DNA from 3 places in the Microbacterium albipurpureum genome. Region 3 is predicted to be linked to each of the others. Evidence: predicted binding sites of a transcription regulator. Region 3 holds the regulator's gene; each other region holds the start of a gene.

Region 1 (4,947 bases), 1.4 Mb from region 3:
GCACCGGTTCCGGCAAGACCATCGCCTTCGGCGCCCCGCTCGTCGAGGCGATCCTGCGTGCACAGGCGGGCCAGCGTCGCCAGCAGGGCCGCGCACCGCAGGCTCTGATCCTCGCTCCGACCCGCGAGCTCGCCCTTCAGATCGACCGCACGGTACAGGCGCTGGCGCGCAGCGTCGGCCTCTTCACCACCCAGATCTACGGCGGCGTGCCGCAGGCTCGCCAGGTAGGGGCCCTGCGCAAGGGCGTCGACATCATCGTCGGCACACCCGGTCGCATCGAAGACCTCGTCGAGCAGGGCAAGCTCGACCTCTCGCAGGTGAAGATCGCCGTCCTCGACGAGGCCGACCACATGTGCGAACTGGGCTTCCTCGAGCCGGTGCAGCGGATCCTCCGCCTGACCGCCGAGGGATCGCAGAAGCTCCTCTTCTCCGCGACCCTCGACCGCGAGGTCGCCGCCCTCGTCGAGGAGTTCCTCGTCGAGCCGGCCGTCTACGAGGTCGCCGGCGAAGACCAGGACTCCAGCACCATCGAGCACCGCGTGCTCGTGATCGACCATCGCGACAAGGCGGAGATCGTCACCTCCCTCGCCGACCGCGACGGCAAGACCCTCGTCTTCGCCCGCACCCGCGCTTACGCCGAGATGCTCGCCGAGCAGCTCGACGACGCCGGAATCCCGGCACTGGCGCTGCACGGCGACCTGAACCAGGGCAAGCGCACGCGCAACCTCGAGCGCCTGACCTCGGGCCGGGTGCGGGTGCTCGTCGCCACCGATGTCGCCGCGCGCGGCATCCACGTCGACGACATCGATCTCGTCGTCCAGGCCGATGCGCCCGATGAGTACAAGACGTATCTGCACCGCTCGGGCCGCACCGGCCGCGCGGGTCGTGCGGGCACCGTCGTGACCCTGGTCACGCGTCAGCGTCGTCGCCGCATGGCGGAGCTGCTCAGCCGTGCCGAGATCGACGCGCCCTTCGAAGACGCGCGTCCCGGCGACGAGGTCGTCGAGGCCCTCGCCGGTCGTCCGACGGTCGCCGACCTCACCTCCTGAGGTCCGGGTCCGCGCCGGCGAGTCCTCGTCCGGCCCCGCGGGGCGTCGAGCCACCGCCTTCACGACGAGCCACCCCGCATCCCGGGGTGGCTCGTCGCGTTTCGGGTGGTTCGGCGCGCGCGGCGGCGCGACCGGGGCGGCGCGACCGGGGCGGCGCGCGCGGCGGCGCGACCGGGGCGGCGCGCGCGGCGGCGACCTGATCCGCGGCGGCGTGGTGGGGGACGGCAGGCTCAGAAGAGGGACGGCTGCGCCGGAGGCGCAGACGCGGCACGCCGACCGCGCGACGTCGTCATCACCGTGGCGGCAAGCCGCGCGCGATCGGCGGCCTCATGCGAGAGCGGCGTGCCCCCCGCGCCCGGGCCGCCCGCCAGCCCCGCATACCGAGTCGCGCGCGGGTGCGCGTCATCCTCCGCTCCGCCCTCCAGTCCGTAGGCGCGCAGCAGCGGGCGCACCCGGCGCGCGAGCCACGTGCGGTAGGCCTTCGGGGCGGTCGCCGAGACTCCCGGGTACAGCCCCCGGTACGACGAGACCAGTTCCGGGCGCTCGCGCGCGAGCCACTGCAGGAACCACTCCTTCGCCCCCGGGCGCAGGTGCAGGGCGCCGTAGACGACCCTCGTCGCGCCCGCGTCGCGGATGCGCCGAAGCGCCTCGTCGATCGCCGCCACCGAGTCGGTCAGGTGCGGCAGGATCGGCATGAGGAAGACCGTCACCGCGAATCCGGCGTCCACCGCCGCCCGTACGGTGTCGAGCCGCGCGGCGGCGCTCGGCGTCCCCGGCTCGAGCGCTGCCTGCAGCGCGTCGTCGAAGACGGCGATCGACATCGCGAGGGTGACAGGGACGGATGCCGCGGCGTCGGCCAGCAGCGGCAGATCACGTCGAAGCAGCGTGCCCTTCGTCAGGATCGAGAACGGCGTCCCCGACGCGGTGAGGGCGTCGATGATGCCGGGCATCAGCCGGTAGCGGCCCTCGGCGCGCTGATATGGATCGGTGTTCGTGCCGAGCTGCACCGGGTCGCGCAGCCAGGTCGGTTTTGCGAGCTCCCTGCGCACCACCTCGACGGCGTTGATCTTGACGACGATCTGCGAGTCGAAGTCCTTCCCCGCGTCGAGCTCGAGGTACTCGTGGGTTCCCCGGGCGAAGCAATAGGAGCACGCATGAGAGCAGCCGCGGTACGGGTTGATCGTCCAGTCGAAGGGCATCGCCGACGACCCCGGCACGCGGTTCAGTGCCGACTTCGCCATCACCTCGTGGAAGGTGATCCCCGCGAACTCGGGTGTGGTCACCGACCGCACCAGGCCGTTCAGATACTCGAGGCCGGGCAGGGCCGCGGCATCCGCCACGCCCAACTGCTGTCCCTGCCAACGCATGCATCCAGGTGAACACGTCTTCGAAACTCTGTCAAGCTCCTGCGCATCGATCATCGAAAGCGCGCCGGGCGGGCTGGCCAGCCGGCGCTCATGAGGGAAGAATGAACGGGTGCAGGCGCCCCCTCCTCACACTCCTCCCCTCACCCGTCGCGAAGCCAGAGAGCGCGCGCGGGTGAACGATGCGGCGCGCCCGTGGGGGAAGGAAGCTGCGCCGGCGCGGGCAGATGAGACGGTATCCACGCGAGCGAACGAGGCCGTGCCGGCCAGGCGTGTCTCCGCACTCGGCGGCCCGGGTGTTCCGCTGGCCCAGCATGTGCGAAGGCGGCGTCGCCGCTGGCCGTCGGTGCCGGTCGCCGCCGCCCTCGTCGCGGTGTTCGTCCTCGGCTCCAGCGCGAGCGTCACCGCCGCCGTCACCCGCCTCGCTCCGGAGGAGCCGCCCCCGGCAGTCGCGGCGCCTGCGGAGACCACGCCTCCTGCGCCGCTCAGCGCGCTCATCGCCCCGGCGACCGCCGCGGCCGCCACCCCACCGCCCCTCGCGCCGGTGCCCGCCACCGATCTGCCCGTCGTGGAACAGCAGCAGGTCGCGGGTCAGGATGTCTGCACCGACCCCGCGGTGACCGCCGCGCTCGCCGCGCAGGACGAGGCTGCGGCGATCGCCGCCGTCGGTGGAGCCCAGCTCTTCCGCGAGGCGGTCGTCGCCGGTACTGCGCCATGCCTCCGCCTCGACGACCCGAACCTCAGCTGGGTGGTGGTCAACAAGATCCGTCCCTTCGCTCCGATCGATTGGGCCCCCGGGTCGGTCGTCTTCCCCGACGGGGTCCGCAACATCGGCGAAGGCGCCCTCGCCCCCGAGGCGGCCGCGGCGCTCACGGCGATGGTGTCGGCGGCCGCAGCCGCGGGCGCCGGCGAGATCGGGCTGCAGAGCGCCTACCGGTCGTACACGACGCAGCAGACCTCGTACGGCGTGCAGGTCGCCGATCGTGGTGTGGAGGGCGCCGACCTCGTCAGCGCCCGGCCCGGTCACAGCGAGCACCAGTCGGGTCTCGCCGCCGACGTCGTCCCGTGTGCGAACGGATCGTGCGGAACCCTGGACGACCTCGCAGCGACCTCGCAGGGCGCGTGGGTCGCCGACAACGCGTGGCAGTTCGGGTGGATCGTCCGCTACCAGGAGGGGCGGACGGATGTCACGGGCTACGCCCCGGAACCCTGGCACCTCCGCTACGTCGGCCCCGAGATCGCTACGGCGATGCGCGAGGGCGGGTACACCACGCTCGAGGAGTTCTTCGGCCTCCCGGCAGCACCGGCCTACGCACCCGCGGGCTGAGGTCGCACCATCCGTGCCCGGCCGGGCCGCGGCATCCGCTCTGGTATGAAACTGAGTACCCTTGCTCGTGACACTGAGGGTCGGCGCGACCCGCACTCGAAGACGAGAGAGGGAGGCCGCTCATGGAGCGCGACATCTACGACGAGGACCACGAGGCGTTCCGCCACGTCGTCAGGGAGTTCTGCAAGCGCTACGTCACCAACGCCGCGCGCGAGAAGTGGGATGCCGACGGCCAGATCGACCGCGAGACGCTCCGTGCCGCGGGTGACGCCGGTGTCATGGGTCTGTCGGTCCCCGAGGAGTACGGCGGCGCGGGGATGCTGCAGGACTACCGGTTCCGCGCCATCGTCAACGAAGAGGTCATCGCCGCGGGAGCCGGGTCGCTCGCGGGAGCGCTGGGCATCCAGGACGACCTCGCCGTGCCCTACCTCGTGCACATGGGCACCGACGCGCAGAAGCAGAAGTGGCTGCCCGGCATGGCCACGGGCGAGACCATCGGCGCCCTCGCCATGAGCGAACCGGGTGCCGGCAGCGACCTGCGCGGCATCTCCACCACTGCGAAGAAGGTCGACGGCGGATACGTCGTCAACGGCGCGAAGACGTTCATCTCCAGCGGTGCGAGCGCCGATGTCGTCGTCACGTTCGTCAAGACGGGGGAGGGCAACCGCCCCGAGGCGTTCAGCCTGCTGCTCATCGAGACCTCGTCGGAGGGCTTCGACCACGGCAAGAAGCTGCAGAAGATGGGATTCCACGGCCACGACACCGCCGAGCTGTCGTTCACCGACGTGTTCGTGCCCGAGGAGAACCTCATCAGTGGCACCGAGGGGCAGGGCTTCATCCAGCTGATGATGAACCTGCCGCTCGAGCGCCTGTCGATCGGCGTCGCCGGGGCGGCGGCCGCGCAGGCGGCGCTCGACTGGACCCTCGACTACACCCGCAGCCGCGAGGCGTTCGGGCAGCGGATCATCGACTTCCAGAACTCCCGGTTCCAGATGGCGGATGTCGCCACGACCGTCGACGCGCTGTGGGCCTACATCGACCGAGCCCTCCTGGCATACCGCGACGGCACGCTCAGCGCCGAAGAGGCCGCGAAAGTGAAGTTCTGGGCGACCGAGCGCGAGTGGGAGGTGCTCGACGCCTGCGTGCAGCTCCACGGGGGCTACGGCTACGTCACCGAGTACCCCATCGCCCGGGCGTTCCTCGACGC
Region 2 (4,947 bases), 1.1 Mb from region 3:
AATGGTTCAACTCCGAGAAGGGCTACGGGTTCATCGCACCCGACGACGGCTCGGCCGATCTCTTCGCGCACTTCAGCGCGATCACCGGTGAGGGCTTCAAGGAGCTCCACGAAGCGCAGAAAGTCGAATTCGACGCCGAGCGTGGCCCCAAGGGCATGCAGGCTGCGAACATCCGCGCACTCTGATCTTCATCCCGTCAGCCGGCGGTGGCGACCGAAAGGTCTCCCCGCCGGCTGACGGCTTTCTGGGAACTCGGGTGTATACCGCTTCGTGGATACGAAGGTACGTACGCTGAAGAAAGCGATCGGCATCCGCCTTTGGCTCCACAGGCCGAAGTGGTCGCGATCGAAACCGAGGTAACCCCATCTCTTCAACCGTCCTCGAGCCCCGCCTCGGACCTGTTCGTCAGACCTATGCCGGCACAGCGGAATTCCCCCCGATGGCCCGCGCCTACACCGATGTGGCGCAGATCGTGCGCGAGACCGGCCTCCTCACCCGCGCACGCTGGTTCTACGCCCTCGTCGGCGCAGCGATCGCCGTCGGCTTCGGCGCCTGCATCGCCGGCTTCATCCTGCTCGGCGACAGCTGGTTCCAGCTCCTCATCGCCGCAGCTCTCGGCATCCTGTTCACCCAGGTGGCTTTCCTGGCGCACGAGGCGGCACACCGTCAGATCCTCAGCTCCGGGCCCGCCAACGACCGCCTTGCGCTGATCCTCGGCAACGGCGTGGTGGGGATGAGCGTCTCGTGGTGGGCCAGCAAGCACACGCGGCACCACGCCAATCCCAACCGGGTCGGCAAGGACCCCGACATCGAGATCGACACGATCTCGTTCATCGATGAGGATGCCGCGACCGCGCGAGGCCTCCGCCGCCTGATCACCCGGCGGCAGGGATATCTTTTCTTCCCGCTTCTGACCCTCGAGGGGCTGAATCTCCACGCCCTCGCGTTCCGTCACCTCTTCAGCCGACAGCCCGTGAAGGGTCGGTTCACCGAGCTCGCACTGCTGTTCCTCCGCTTCGGCGTCGTACTCGTCCCCGTTTTCCTCTTCCTTCCCCTGGGCATGGCCTTCGCCTTCCTGGGCGTGCAGCTCGCTGTCTTCGGCGTGTACATGGGAGCCTCCTTCGCCCCGAACCACAAGGGCATGCCGGTCATCGCCAAGGACGCCAAACTCGACTTCTTCTCCAAGCAGGTGCGTACCTCGCGCAACGTCGGCGGCGGATGGTGGGCGACGGTGCTCATGGGCGGCTTGAACTACCAGGTGGAGCACCACCTGTTCCCCAACATGCCCCGTCCGCACTTGGCGAAGGCTCGTGAGATCGTGCGTGATCACTGCAAGACGCTGGGCGTGCCGTATACCGAGACCAGCCTGTGGCGCTCGTACGGCATCGTGATCGCCTACCTGAACCGCGTCGGGCTCGCCGCGCGCGACCCGTTCGACTGCCCGATGGCGGGAACCTACCGACGCGCCTGACCGCGTCCAGGAAGCGGCGGGTGTGGCAGGACATGCCGCATCCGCCGTTTTCGTCTGCGCGTGCCGGGAAGGATCCCCGCGGTCACACTCGCCCGGGAGGGGTCTGCGCGAGAGCGCGCAGAGCGTCACCACTGAGACGCTGGGTGGTCCACTCCTCCATCGGCAGGGCGCCGATCGCCCGGTAGAAGCGAATCGACGGCTCGTTCCAGTCGAGCACCGTCCACTCGAACCGCGCGTACCCCCGTTCGACGCACTCGGCCGCGAGAGCCTGCATGAGCGCGCGACCGTAGCCGCGGCCTCGGGCGACCTCGTGCACGTAAAGGTCCTCGAGCCAGATGCCGTGCGTTCCGGTCCAGGTGGAGTAAGTGAGGAACCAGATCGCGATGCCGAAGATCGCCCCGTCGCGTTCGACGACGTGCGCGAAGACCCGCGGATCCGCTCCGAACAGAGAATCGGTCAGGGCGTCGACCGTGTTGTGCACCGCGTCGGGTTCTCGCTCGTAGGCGGCGAGCGCGGTGATGGCGTCGAGGATGCCCGGCTCATCTCCGGGCTGGGCGCGGCGCAGAACGGCACCGTCGGAAAGAGTGTGCGAGGTCACCGGATGAGAGTACTGTCTCGACGGCGCTGCTCCGGGTATCGGCTCACCCTTCGAAACTTTATTCTTCTCTCGACCGCCTTCCGCACTGCCGATGTCGGAGCCCCCTGCGATGATGTGGGTAGGTCATCGGGACGGGGATTTCAGTGGAAGCGGACGAGAAGCGGCGGCGGGCGGAGGACAAGCGCGCCGGGGTGTTCGCGGATGAGCTGGCGAAGCTGCAGCGGGCGGAGGCGAAGCTTGCCGCGAAGAAGACCCGGCTGCTCGCGGACGCGTACGCGCTGACGCTCGAGCAGCGGTCCCGGATCGGGTCCGCGCCATCGCGGGAACGGGACATGCCGCTGCGGTCCATGGCGCTGGAGCTCGGGATGGCGGTGCGGGTCAACGACCGGTCGATGCAATCGCAGATGCACGACGCGCACGAACTGATGGAACTCTTCCCCGCGACGATGGAGGCGCTTTCGGAGGGGCGGGTGTCGCGGGCGCATGCGCAGGTGATCCAGGACGCCGGCCGGGTCATCGAGGATCCCACCGACCGGGCCGCGTTCGAACGGATCGTGTTGGTGGAGGCGGAGCGTCAGACGGTGGCGCGGACGAAGACGTACGCCCGGCAACGCGCCGCGGTGCTGGACCCGCGGCCGTTGCAGGAACGACACGACACGGCGATGCGGGAACGCCGGGTGTGGGTCACCGACCTCGACGATGCCATGTCGACCCTCACGATCCTCGGCAAGAACGTCTACATCCACGGGGCCTACCACCGACTGACGGGCCAGGGCACCGAGATCAAAGCCGTGGACCGGGACAAGCGGCGCGCACACGCGGCCGCAAAGGCCGAGAGCGAGAAGGCAGGCGGCCGCAGCGGCGACGACGACAACAACAAGAGTGCCGCAGATGGTGATGCTGAGCCGTGGTTCGATGACCGGATCCTGGACGAGATCCGGTGCGACCTCGCCCTGGACATGCTCCTCGCCGGGTCTCCGGTCATCGACCCCACCGACCCCACCACCGGCGGACTCGGCGCCATCCGAGCCGAAGTGCAGATCACCCTCCCGATCACCACCCTTACCGGGGTCACCGGAGCGGGGGCGGAGTTGAACGGGGTCACACCGGTCGACCCCGAGACGGCCCGGCGGATGGCAGGGACGGCGAGGGTGTGGGACCGGGTCATGACCGACCCGATCACCGGGGTCGTCACCGCGGTGGACAGGTATCAACTCCATCCCTCCCAGACCCGGTTCCTCAACGCCAGGGACATGACATGCCGAACACCCGGATGCCGAAGGCCCGCGAAACTGTGCGACAAGGATCACTCGAAGGACTTCGCGTTGGGCGGACCATCCTCCAACGACAACCTGTGCAACGAATGCGCCCGACACCACACCCTCAAACACGCGACGAACTGGCACGTCGAACAGCTACCCGGCGGCATCCTGACCTTCACCAGCCCCGGCGGGAAGACCTACGACAGCCACCCACCCTCACGCGTCACCTTCGTCCCCACCGACGACGGCCAACTCACCGTCGCGCCCTTCTGACCAGCCACGTGCCCGGCGGGATACCTCATCTGTGGCGAGGATATGGCATCAGGCGAGTCGCGTGCTGGCTCGCAGCGGCCCATCGACCCATCGATCGACCTCCTTCTGGGAGCGCAGACGGATCACGGCCGGAGCCGCGTCATCCCGGGCCAGTCGCGGAATCCGCCCGTCGTACTTGTGCCTGGTGCTGATCGACCAGCGGACGATGTGCTCGGGGTCGGTGAAGACCGTGTGGAGCGGGGGCTCGATGTTGCCGTTCCACAGCTCCTCGCGGCGCAGCCGCCGCCGGAGGGTACGCCGCACAACCCGGGGGAACACGCAGGTCCAGAAGGGCAGATCGAGCCAGACCAGGACGTCGGCGCGCGCGGTGAGGAGCGGTCTCGCCGGCGCGTACTGCCATTCGGTGACCCACGACTCCCCGGCCACCAGCCGCTCGACATCGCTGAGGAATTCCGGTCGCTCGATCCAGCCGGCTCCGTGGAAGAGGGCGTCGATCTCGGTGTGCGGCGCCCCGGTGGTCTTTGCGATCCTCACCGCGATCGTCGTCTTCCCCGCCCCGGACACTCCCGCGACCGCGATCCGGCGCGGGCGCCGGGGCAGCGGATCGTCGAACGCGAGCACCGCACGATGATACGGCGCTAGCCTTCGACCCCTGCCCCGCCACCGCGATCCCTGGCCGCCTCTCGCGATCACCTTCCTCGTCCTCGCGGTCGCGGGACTCGTCGTCACCTTCGTCTTCAACGTGTGGGCGATCGTTCAGATGCGCGACTTCATCGGCGACCTCGTGAACAGCGGCCCGGCGGTGTCGTCGATCACCGTCGACCTGCTCATCGTCGCCGTCGCCGCCTGCATCGTGATCGCCGTGGAGGGACGGCGTCTCGGAATGAAGCGGTGGTGGCTCTACATCGTGCTGTCAGCCCTCACCGCGATCGCCTTCACTTTTCCCCTGTTCCTCGCGATGCGCGAGCGGCGACTGGCCGCGCTGCGCGCGACGGACGAGGCCGCTCCGGCGGCGTGACGGAATCCGGGGTCACGACGGCACCTACTGGCGCGACGGAGCCACGCAAGCGGAGAGGCATCTCTATGCGTTCGACAGCGGCCACCGCGTCATCCTCTTCATCGAGCAGGTACTGGATGGCACGGCGTCCGAGCTCGTAGTGCGGAATGGCGAACGTGGTCAGGCCGGGATGCAGCCACCCGGCCAGCTGATGGTCGTCGAAGGACACCAGCGAGAAGTCGTCGGGAACCCGCATGCCCACTTCCTGCAGCGCCTGATAGGCACCGAAGGCGAGCCGGTCGTTGAAGGTGATGATCGCATCGCCTCGCGCGCCGGACGCGACGAG
Region 3 (4,947 bases):
CGACAGTGTGGTGCGCGTCGATGTCGGTGTCGCCGTGGGCGCGGACGGTGAGATCGGTCAAGGAGTGCTTCGCGAAGGCTGTGAGCATGTGGTCGAAGAACGGAACCGTGGTCTGGATGCTGCTTCGACCGGTGCCGTCGAGATCGAGCTCGATCTCGACGGTGGACTCGCTGGTCGCACGGCGAAGCGACGCGGTACGCGCAGGACGGGTCATGCGCCCGAGTCTATCGACGCCAGCGCCTCCAAGAAGGCGGTGGTCTCCCGGTCGGTGCCGGCCGTCACACGGAGGTGATTCGGGATGCCGACGTCGCGGATGAGCACGCCCCGGTCGTAGAGCGCCTGCCATGTCGCCGCGGGGTCGGATACGCCCCCGAAGAGGACGAAGTTGGTCCATGACTCGTACGGTTCGTAGCCGAGAGCTGACACCGTCGCCGAGATGCGGTCGCGCTGCGTGACGATCTCATCCACCATCCGCAGCATCGTGGGGGCGTGCTGCAGCGCGGCGGTCGCCGCAGCCTGCGTCAGCGCGCTCAGGTGGTACGGCAGGCGCACCAGGCGAAGAGCATCGATGACGGCCGGATCGGCGGCGAGGTAGCCCACCCGCGCACCGGCGAAGGCGAACGCCTTGCTCATCGTGCGCGAGACGACCAGTCGCGGCCGGCCCGGCAGAAGCGTCACTGCGGACGGGGCGTCGTGGGGGGCGAACTCGACGTAGGCCTCGTCGACGATGACGATGCCGCGGGTCGCGTCGTAGACCGCTTCGATGACCTCGAGCGACAGCGGCGTCCCGGTGGGATTGTTCGGTGCGCACAGGAACACCACATCGGGTTCGGCCTCGGCCACCTGGGCGGCAGCGGACTCGGCTGACACCGTGAAGTCATGCGCGCGGCTCCCCGCCCGCCATGTCGCACCGGTCCCCCGCGTCAGCAGGGGATACATCGAATACGTCGGGGCGAATCCGAACGCGGTACGCCCCGGCCCGGCGAACGCCTGCAGGAGATGCTGGAGGACCTCGTTCGATCCGTTGGCCGCCCAGATCTGCTCCCGGACGAGCCCGTGGCCGAGATAGTCGGCCAGGTGCTCCCGCAGGCGGGTGAACTCGCGATCGGGATAGCGGTTCACCTCCCGCAGCGCGATGGCCACGGCGTCGAGGATGTCGTCGGCCACCTCCGCGGGGACGGGGTGGGTGTTCTCGTTGACATTCAGCGCCACCGGCAGCTGGGCCTGCGGCGCTCCGTAGGGGATCAGTCCCCTCAGGTCGTCGCGGATCGGGAGGTCATCGAGCGTCGCACTCACCCTTCCCATCGTACGGCGCCCGGCGGGCCGGGCATCCAGGTCAGTCGGCGTACTCCGCGGGGATCGCCAGTTGCTGCCCGGCCGACACGAGACCGGCCTCGAGGCCGTTGAGACGGCTGAAGGCCGCCACCACGTCCCGCGGATCTGCCGCCGGGGCCACTCGCTCGGCGATCGCCCAGAGAGAGTCACCCGCCTGCACCGTGACGGTGTCGAAGGACCCCGCCGGCGCACCGTCGGCGCGAGTGGCGAGCGCCGACCCACCGCTGATCATCGCGGCGCTCAGCGCGACGACGGCAGGGAGCGCGGCGAGAGACAGAAGGACACGGCGTCCGCGCGCGGTCAGCCGCAGCCGCGTTGCGGCTGTGCCGGCGCCGGCCGCCGTGCCCGTCATCGCCCCAGGCATGGTGCCCGTCGAAATCGTGATCGCGCTCATCGTGTACTCCCGTTCCCGGCTGAGCCGGTGTCGTTTCGGGCCTGGGTTCGCATCCGCCCGTCGGCCGGGACCGGCGGATGCGAACCTCTCTTCCGAACCTATCTTCGATGTGAAATGCTGTCAAGCGGGTCGGAATCCGTCGAACGATCGAACGCGACACGCGAGCGAGGTCCGGTGGACACCGATCGGAACCGGATACGGTTTCGATAAGGACACCTCACCACCGACCTCCGACATTCGAAGACGCGACGATCACGCCGCAGGGGGCCCGGGAGGATTCCGGGGAGACAGGAGCAGACATGAGCGAGCCGAACACCAAGCCGCAGACGCGGCGTCGCAAGAGCCTGAGCGACAAGCAGATGGCCATCCTCGAGGTGATCCAGCGCTCGATCGCCCGCCACGGCTATCCGCCGAGCATGCGCGAGATCGGCGACGCCGTCGGCCTGAAGTCGCTGTCCAGCGTCACCCATCAGCTCAACCAGCTCGAGTTGAGCGGATACCTCCGGCGCGACCCGGGCAAGACCCGGGCCATGGAGGTGCTCATCGACCTCCCCGGTACCGCTGCGGAGAACCCCGCCGATCGGACCCCCGCCGTGGGCGACGCCGCCCTCGTCCCGCTGGTGGGGCGCATCGCCGCCGGCGTGCCGATCACGGCGGATCAGCAGGTCGAGGAGGTCTTCCCCCTCCCCCGCCAGCTCGTCGGCAAGGGCGAGCTGTTCATGCTGAAGGTCGCGGGTGACTCGATGATCGACGCGGCCATCTGCGACGGCGACTGGGTCGTCGTGCGTGCGCAGGGCACGGCCGAGAACGGGGAGATCGTCGCCGCCATGCTCGACGGCGAAGCGACCGTCAAGACCTTCCGTCAGCGCGACGGCCACACCTGGCTGCTCCCCCGCAACACCGCCTTCGAGCCCATCCTGGGTGACGAGGCGATCATCCTGGGCAAGGTCGTGGCGATCCTCCGCGCGGTCTGACCTCGTTCGACCGTCTTGGGAGCAGGGCCCGTAGCGTAGGAGCATGGTCGAGCCTCTCCCCCCCGACTCCGCGTCCGCCCCGGCCCGCACGCTCCCGTTCGGCACCTGGCCCTCCCGTATCACAGCGGATGCCGTGGCAGCCGCGTCGCCGCGGCTGGACGGCGCTCGGTTCGTCGGAGATGAGGTCTGGTGGGCCGAGACGGTCCCGGAAGAGCAGGGGCGGACGACCGTCCGGCGTTCACCCCGGGCGTCCGGGACGGGCTCCCGGATCGACACGCTGCTTCCCGCTCCCTGGAACGTCCGCTCGCGTGTGCACGAGTATGGCGGCGGAGCGTGGAGCGTCACACCGGACGGCGGGCTGGTCTTCGTGGAGAAGTCGGATCAGCGGGTGTGGCTCCTCACTCCCGGATCGACGCCCACGCCGCTGACCCCCACCGTGCCGGAACAGGCACTCGGAGGTCTCCGTGTGTCCGAGGGGCGGCTGCTCGCAGTCCGAGAGGTCCTCGGCGCGTCGGTGAGCCACGACATCGTCGAGATCCCTCTGGACGGGTCCGCCGCAGACGACATCGACCGCGTGACCTCGTTGACGGCGGGGAGCGACTTCGTTGCGCAGCCCACGCTCTCCCCCGACGGATCCGCACTCGCGTGGCTGGCGTGGAACCACCCCCACATGCCCTGGGACCGAGCCGAGGTGAGAGTACGCCGGCTCGACGACGCAGACCCGGCGGGGCGTCGCGTCGCCGGAGGCACCTCCGCCGCTCTCCAGCCCGAATGGACGGCCGACGGCGCCCTGCTGTACGTCGACGACGCGAACGGGTACTGGAACCTTCACCGTCTCGCTTCCCCGGGCGACCGACCGCACGCGATCGCCCCGGATGAGCGCGACACCGGAGGTCCGCTGTGGGTGCTCGGATCACGGTGGTTCGCGCCGCTCGGCGACGCCGTCGTGGCGGTGCGCACACGCGGCCGGGACGAGCTCGTCCACATCTCCTCGGGCGGCGTGGTCACCGCCATCCCGATTCCTGCGGTCGGTGGCCTCCTGGTGGAGGATGCCGACGGCACGGACGTCCTGGTGTCCGGAAGCCCGGAGGACGCTCCACCCGGGCTCTGGCGCGTCGATCTGAGCGAGCCGTCCCGCCCGGGCGTCCACCTCCTCACCGGCGGACGCTGGAAGGACGACGACGTCTCCCCTTGGGTGCCCCGCCCTAGACAGTTCGCCATCGATGGACGCCACGGGGTCGTCCACGCGGTCGATTTCCCCCCGACCCACCCTCAGGTGCAGGGACCGCCCGACGCCCTTCCGCCGTACGTCGTGCTCGTCCACGGCGGCCCGACCGCCCACGCACCCGGAGTGGTGAGCCCCAAGACGCTCTTCCTGACGTCGCGTGGGATCGGCGTCATCGAGGTCAACTACGGAGGCTCCAGTGGGTTCGGCCGCGACTATCGCGAACGACTGCGCGGCCAGTGGGGCGTCGTCGATGTCGACGACGTCGTCGACATCGCCCGATCCCTCGCCGCCGACGGCACCGCAGACCCCGCCCGGATCGCGATCGCCGGTGGATCGGCAGGCGGCTGGACGGTGCTCGGAGCGCTCGTCGCCTCCGACGCGTTCAGCGCCGGCATCTCGCGATACGGCGTCGCCGATGCCCGGCTGCTCGCGGCCGAGACCCACGACTTCGAAGCGCGCTACCTCGACGGCCTCATCGGGCCACTGCCCGACAGCGAGGCGGTCTACCTGGAGCGGTCACCACTGACCCACGCCCACCGCATCCAGGTCCCCGTCCTGCTCCTCCAGGGGGCGGATGACGCCGTCGTCCCACCCTCGCAATCAGAGGCCATCCGCGACGCACTGCGAGCCGGAGGCGTGCCGCACGCCTACGTCCTCTACCCGGGTGAAGGGCACGGCTTCCGGCGGAGCGAGACCGTCGTCGACATGGTCCGCTCGGAGCTGGCCTTCCTGGGCGCCGCCTTCGGTTTCCCGCCGGACGATGTCCCGCCACTCGACCTCGATCCGAACGGCTGACCGCTCGGATCCGCAGGCGGGGCCCGTCAGATGCGGAACGGCGCGAGTTCGGCGGCGAGTCGTTCACCGACGTGCGCGTGGAGGTACGTTCCCTCCGCGCGGTGCTCCTCGGCGAGGATGAGACCGGAGTCGTGTGCGGCTGACACCAGGTCACCGCGGTCATACGGAACCACAGCCTGCATCTCCACGGCGGGAAGCGGGAGGGCGTCTTCGATCGCCAT

What was found. The regulator LexA, encoded in region 3, represses DNA repair genes until DNA is damaged. The targets are predictions, from matches to a motif close to TCGAACANNTGTTCGA.
Region 1: QSU92_RS08300 (Rv2578c family radical SAM protein) is a predicted target of LexA. The motif match lies at 2,425-2,440, and genes of this name have one in related genera.
Region 2: QSU92_RS03485 (HNH endonuclease signature motif containing protein) is a predicted target of LexA. The motif match lies at 2,120-2,135, and genes of this name have one in related genera.

What each region holds. Positions count from the first base shown of each region.
Region 1 is NZ_CP128170.1:1,728,018-1,732,964, reverse strand. Features, by position in the region: gene QSU92_RS08305 (DEAD/DEAH box helicase) at 1-1,049, shown strand, start outside; gene QSU92_RS08300 (Rv2578c family radical SAM protein) at 1,280-2,416, opposite strand; gene QSU92_RS08295 (M15 family metallopeptidase) at 2,673-3,740, shown strand; gene QSU92_RS08290 (acyl-CoA dehydrogenase family protein) at 3,863-4,947, shown strand, end outside.
Region 2 is NZ_CP128170.1:703,757-708,703, forward strand. Features, by position in the region: gene QSU92_RS03470 (cold-shock protein) at 1-185, shown strand, start outside; gene QSU92_RS03475 (fatty acid desaturase family protein) at 365-1,471, shown strand; gene QSU92_RS03480 (GNAT family N-acetyltransferase) at 1,554-2,069, opposite strand; gene QSU92_RS03485 (HNH endonuclease signature motif containing protein) at 2,213-3,604, shown strand; gene QSU92_RS03490 (P-loop NTPase family protein) at 3,653-4,225, opposite strand; gene QSU92_RS03495 (DUF2834 domain-containing protein) at 4,347-4,622, shown strand; gene QSU92_RS03500 (LacI family DNA-binding transcriptional regulator) at 4,540-4,947, opposite strand, start outside.
Region 3 is NZ_CP128170.1:3,177,287-3,182,233, reverse strand. Features, by position in the region: gene hisB (imidazoleglycerol-phosphate dehydratase HisB) at 1-214, opposite strand, end outside; gene QSU92_RS15370 (histidinol-phosphate transaminase) at 211-1,305, opposite strand; gene QSU92_RS15365 (LysM peptidoglycan-binding domain-containing protein) at 1,337-1,729, opposite strand; gene lexA (transcriptional repressor LexA) at 2,029-2,703, shown strand; gene QSU92_RS15355 (S9 family peptidase) at 2,747-4,726, shown strand; gene hflX (GTPase HflX) at 4,753-4,947, opposite strand, start outside.